Regions from separate parts of the Shewanella maritima genome, predicted to be linked through region 2. Evidence: predicted binding sites of a transcription regulator. Region 2 holds the regulator's gene; the other holds the start of a gene.
The links. Region 2 encodes NrdR, which represses ribonucleotide reductase genes. Its sites were predicted from a motif close to AAACACNANATNTNGTGTTT; they were not measured.
Positions count from the first base shown of each region.

Region 1: the regulator NrdR is predicted to act here: its motif matches at 1,417-1,436, upstream of nrdA (class 1a ribonucleoside-diphosphate reductase subunit alpha).

Region 1 covers NZ_CP036200.1:69,859-73,060, forward strand. The annotation lists gene ubiG (bifunctional 2-polyprenyl-6-hydroxyphenol methylase/3-demethylubiquinol 3-O-methyltransferase UbiG) at 1-183, shown strand, start outside; gene EXU30_RS00455 (HAD family hydrolase) at 298-966, shown strand; gene nrdA (class 1a ribonucleoside-diphosphate reductase subunit alpha) at 1,653-3,202, shown strand, end outside.
Region 2 covers NZ_CP036200.1:1,247,878-1,251,079, forward strand. The annotation lists gene ribD (bifunctional diaminohydroxyphosphoribosylaminopyrimidine deaminase/5-amino-6-(5-phosphoribosylamino)uracil reductase RibD) at 1-932, opposite strand, end outside; gene nrdR (transcriptional regulator NrdR) at 981-1,430, opposite strand; gene glyA (serine hydroxymethyltransferase) at 1,605-2,858, opposite strand; gene ettA (energy-dependent translational throttle protein EttA) at 3,096-3,202, shown strand, end outside.

The DNA.
Region 1 (3,202 bases), 1.2 Mb from region 2:
CCTGTTGGCACTCATGAGCACGCAAAGTTTATCAAGCCTTCAGAGCTTATAGCTTTGGTTGATAACACCGACCTTATCTGCCGCGATGCGTTAGGAATTACCTATAACCCACTTTCTGGCGTCTTTAAGTACACACCTAGTGTCGATGTTAACTATATGATTGCGACGCAAAAGGTTGACTAACCTTCTACATAAATTCGCTATACATCAAATATAGTACTCGTACTGTATAACTTAACAATCGCACATCAATAATACATTAATGTGCGATTTGTTTTGGGCGCTAAGGAATTAATAATGCAAACAAACAGTAACAATGAAATACAAGGTGTACTTTTTGACCTGGATGGCACGTTAGCCGATACCGCCCCAGATCTTGTTGCTGCGCTCAACGATGTATTACTCGATAACCAACTGCCGACAAAACCTCTTGAACAGTTAAGGTTCGCTGCATCACATGGCAGTTTGTTCCTAGTAAAAACGGCGATGCCTCACGCTGATGAAACTTTGCAGCATACGCTTCAACAACAAATGCTTACTCGCTATCACCAAATCAATGGCTCACACGCTAAGTTATTTGCGGGTATGGGTGAATTACTCGATAGTTTAGATGCTAAGCAAATTCCCTATGGCATTGTGACCAACAAACATGCCCGTTTCACCCGCCCTCTAATGGCAGCACTAGGGTTAACTCAACGCTGTCAGACAATCATTAGCGGGGATACTACCAAGTTCCCTAAGCCTAACTGTGAACCTATGCTACTTGCCGCGCAGCAATTGGGTATCGACCCTGAACACATCTTGTATATAGGCGATGCAGAGCGCGACCTAGCGGCCGCTCAAAACGTTAACATGATTGGCGGCGTTGCCTTATGGGGTTATTTGAATGAAACAGATACACCTGATGAATGGCCTGCGCGATATCGCTTCGGATCAGCACAGGACTACCTGGCGCTATTCAAGTAGCCTTATTAAGGTAAATAGTTCAGCGCTAGTTTTGCATTGCTATCGCAGCTCTTCTGCTCAACCTTGGGTAATTTCAAAGTCGTCAATTTGACCAAGCTCTAATGTTAGTTTGTTACTTTTCAGTGGACTCATTGTCTAACAGATGTGTTTTTGTTTGGGCAACGTATAGTTCCCAAGTTGCTAGATAAATTTAAAGCGAAATCAAGTTTGAGAAAGACTGCTTAAAATTTTGCCGATCAAATTTGTGAATGGTGTTTATTTTAGCGATCAATCCGTTCTAATTTTAATGTTAAAAATCTGTTGCATTCGCAGAATATGCCTGTAGCTCTGCCCTTTAGCAAACCTGCATAATTAAGCGAATAAACATCCTCAACTTATCCACAGGATGTTATCGAAATTGCAGCTTGCAAATCCGCTAAAACCTCACTATCTTGTATCATTAATTTCTAACAGCACTATATCTTGTGTGTTGCTGTTGATGGAATACACTACACTTAGGGTTAGGTTAACCATAAAAATCCCAATATATATGGGGTGCGCTTAAAGTTTAACCGCTTGTTAACCCAGAGCGTGAATATTAAGGCGACAATAATAGATAACTGGACTCAACTATTACTGATCGCGTATTTGATCAACACAAAACTGCACCAGCAGATATTGATAATAAAAACCAAGGCAAATCCTTAATGAATAGCAACATGATGGTCACTAAACGTAGTGGCGAACGCGAAACTATTGATCTAGATAAAATCCACCGAGTGATCACTTGGGCGGCAAAAGGACTCAACAACGTCTCAGTATCAGAAGTGGAGTTACGTTCTCACTTACAATTCTTCGACGGCATTCCTACCGAAGCTATCCACGAAACCATTATTAAAGCAGCTGCAGACTTAATTTCTCCGGAATCACCTGATTACCAATTCCTTGCCGCTCGCTTAGCTATTTTCCATCTACGTAAAAAAGCATTCGGTCAGTTTGAGCCACCGAAGTTGTATGACCATGTGACTCAATTAGTTGAGATGGGAAAATATGACCAACATATTCTTGCCGATTACACCCGTGAAGAAATAGATACTTTAGATAGTTACATTGATCACTGGCGCGATATGAACTTCTCATACGCTGCGGTTAAACAACTTGAAGGTAAGTACCTGGTTCAAAACCGCGTGACCCAAGAAGTTTATGAAAGTGCTCAGTTCCTATACATGCTGGTGGCAGCTTGCCTGTTTGCAAAATACCCAGCTGAAACGCGCCTTAAGTATGTAAAAGATTTTTACGACGCCACATCGACATTTAAGATCTCACTGCCTACGCCAATTATGGCTGGTGTGCGCACCCCTACTCGCCAATTTAGCTCATGTGTACTCATTGAATGTGATGACAGCCTGGATTCAATTAATGCAACAGCGTCATCAATCGTTAAGTATGTGAGTCAACGCGCTGGTATTGGTATTAACGCAGGTCGCATTCGTGCGCTTGGTAGCCCTATTCGTGGCGGCGAAGCATTCCATACAGGTTGCCTACCTTTTTATAAGTACTTCCAAACCGCAGTTAAGTCTTGCTCGCAAGGCGGCGTGCGCGGTGGTGCAGCAACGCTGTTCTACCCAATTTGGCACTTAGAAGTTGAGTCGTTACTTGTTCTTAAAAACAACCGTGGCGTTGATGATAACCGCGTACGTCACCTTGACTATGGTGTGCAATTAAACAAGTTAATGTACCAACGCTTAATCCAAGGTAAAGACATTAGCTTGTTCAGCCCATCAGACGTACCTGGCCTTTATGATGCATTCTTTGCCGATCAAGCTAAGTTTGAAGAGCTTTACGTAAAATACGAAGCAGATGAGAGCATTCGTCGTAAGGTGCTAAAAGCAGTCGATTTGTTCTCACTTATGATGCAAGAGCGTGCCTCTACAGGTCGTATCTACGTACAAAACGTTGACCACTGCAATACTCATAGCCCGTTTGACCCACAAGTTGCGCCAATTAAGCAATCGAACTTGTGTTTAGAAATTGCGCTGCCAACTAAGCCACTTAACAACATCGACGATCCAAATGGTGAAATTGCCCTTTGTACGTTATCTGCACTTAACCTAGGTGCAATTGAAAACTTAGATGAAATTGAAGTGCTAGCCGACCTTGCTGTGCGCGCGTTGGACAATCTACTTGATTACCAAGACTACCCGATTAAATCGGCGCACCTTGGTTCAATGAATCGCCGCACCTTGGGTATAGGTGT
Region 2 (3,202 bases):
GCCTCAACAAACACCGAGTTACAAGATTCGCCCAAATGTACTAAAACTTGTTGCAAGTTAATGCGACCTTTATCATCTAAATCCGCCTTGAAAACAGAGACATGTGATGGAAGTTGGCTTTTTACTAATTCAGGGTAAGGTTTTGTAGTCACCAGCAAGATGGGGGAGTCGATTGCAAACAACCGATATTCTGCCGTTAAGCTCGCGTGGGTGTCTAGCACAACCCTAAGCGGTTGGTGAATCTGTGTTTCATGAAGGGAATTTTTAAGGCTACCTAACTCGTCATAACGCACATTGAGACTTGGATCATCCATAGTGACAGTGTTGACGCCTGTTATAAGCGCGCAGTGCTGAGCACGCAGGCGCTGCACATCTTGCCGAGCTTTTGGGCCAGTGATCCATTTAGACACACCATTACTCAATGCAGTTTTGCCATCTAAACTGGTGGCAACCTTAACTGTCACCCAAGGCAAGCTCGTTTTCATGCGCTTCATAAAGCTGCGGTTTATTGCATAAGCCTGTGCTTCAAACAAGCCCACATCAACTCGAATGCCCGCTTGTTCAAGCATATTGATGCCGCGACCTGCAACTTGTGGATTGGGATCTAATACTGCAACAACCACTCTGGCGACTTTTGCATTAATTAAGGCCTCGGCGCATGGCGGCGTGCGCCCATAATGGCTACAAGGTTCAAGGGTGACATACGCCGTCGCGCCCTGCGCGCTAACTTGCTGTTGTTTAAGAGTGTTGAGCGCATTCGCTTCGGCGTGGCCTTGCCCTGCCACCTTGTGATAATCCTCGGTAATAATAGTGTTGCCTTTGGTTATCACACAGCCAACACAAGGGTTTGGGCGAGTGGTATAGCGACCGCGCTCAGCAAGCTGCATAGCACGGGTCATCATTTGCATGTCGAATGTCGACCAAGTGGGCATTGAACGTCCTAGTAACTATATTAAGAAGAGATTATTCTTGTGCCGGCACTACTTTTGTAGCTTAGCGATGGCCTCACCAAACTGGGAAACATCTTCAAATGCGCGGTAAACAGAAGCAAAACGAATATAGGCAACTTTATCCAATGACATCAGCTGATCCATCATTAGATTACCTATCATCTCTGAGTTGACTTCCCGCTCGCCTGTAGCACGTAACATAGATTTGATTTTACTCAGTGACTGCTCAATTTGATCCATTGACACTGGACGCTTCTCAACCGCGCGCAGCATACCGCCGCGGAGCTTCTCTTCATCAAATGGCTGACGAGTGCCGTCTTGCTTAATCACTCGTGGCATCACCAGCTCCGCCCCTTCAAAAGTGGTGAATCGCTCGTGACACTCCATACACTCACGGCGGCGTCTAACCTGATGGCCGTCTGCAACTAATCTGGAATCAATAACTTTAGTATCTGTCGCGCTACAAAATGGGCAATGCATTGTGCCTCCGCAGAAAAACAAAATGGCCTCTAACATTAGCGGCCATTGAAGTTTATCTTATTTACAGCAGTAGGTTAAGGTGAAAGGCTAAAAACTGCGCCTCTATCTCGTTATGCAAAAGCACCTAAAGCATAAGCACCTAAAGCACAAGCGCCCTACGCATGATTGCGCTGATTAAGCGTAAACCGGGAACTTAGCACATAGCTCAAGCACTTGTGCTTTAACACGGTCAATCACATCTTGGTTTTGTGCATCATCAAGAATGTCACAGATCCACGTTGTTAGCTGCTTACACTCAGCTTCTTTAAAGCCACGGCGAGTGATTGCTGGCGACCCAATACGGATACCAGAAGTCACAAACGGTGAGCGTGGATCATTTGGCACTGAGTTTTTGTTTACTGTGATGTTGGCGCTACCAAGCGCTGCATCAGCTTCTTTACCTGTTAGCTCACGACCAATTAGGTCAACTAGCATTAGGTGATTGTCAGTACCACCAGAAACGATTTTGTAACCGCGCTCAAGGAACACTTCAACCATAGCTTTAGCATTGTTCACCACTTGCTGTTGGTAAACTTTGAACTCAGGCTCTAACGCTTCTTTAAATGCAACCGCTTTACCTGCGATAACATGCATTAGTGGGCCACCTTGGCCACCTGGGAATACTGCAGAGTTTAGCTTCTTATATAAGTCTTCATCGTCTGCTGCAGAAAGAATGATACCACCGCGTGGGCCAGCTAGCGTTTTATGGGTAGTTGACGTCACAACGTGCGCGTGTGGGATTGGCGTTGGGTATACACCAGCTGCAATTAAACCAGCAACGTGCGCCATATCAACGAATAGGTAAGCACCAATTTTATCAGCGATTTCACGCATTCTCGCCCAGTCAACAATACCTGAGTATGCAGAGAAACCACCAATCATCATCTTAGGCTTGTGCTCTAAAGCTAGCTTTTCCATTTCGTCGTAGTCGATTTTGCCTGACTCGTCGATACCGTAAGGGATGATGTTGTAAAGCTTACCAGAGAAGTTTACTGGTGAGCCGTGAGTTAAGTGACCACCGTGAGCTAGATTCATACCTAGAACTGTGTCACCTGGCTGAAGCAGCGCCATAAATACCGCACTATTAGCTTGTGAACCAGAATGCGGCTGAACATTGGCGTAAGTTGCACCAAATAGCTCTTTCACACGGTCAATAGCTAGAGTTTCAACGGTATCAACATACTCACAACCACCGTAGTAACGCTTGCCTGGGTAACCTTCTGCATATTTGTTGGTAAGCTGAGAACCTTGCGCTTCCATTACGCGTGGACTGGTGTAGTTTTCAGAAGCAATTAGCTCGATGTGCTCTTCTTGACGAAGCGTTTCGTCTTCGATCGCTTTAAATAACTGAGGATCATAATCGGCAATGTTCATCGCTTTTTTAAGCATGTTAACTCCAAGCAAGTTCTTATATATAGGGTTGCGCGGTATTCTACTCTGCAAGTGAGCTGAATCACACCCCAAATAACATGAAATTCACTGTGTTTTAAATTCAAAACGATTCATGCTTGATTGCCTATTGAAACCACAGCGATAAGCGCATCGCTTTCCAAGGGATTTATTATTGAGTTGTTGAACTTATCGCGTAAACTTAGCCCATCTAGATAAAAAGGATATAACAACCTCATGGCGCAATTCGTATATAGCATGCTGCGAGTGGGCAAAATCGTCCCTCCGAAAAAGCAAATTCTTAAAGATATTTCGTTAAGCTTTTTCCCTGGAGCAAAAATTGG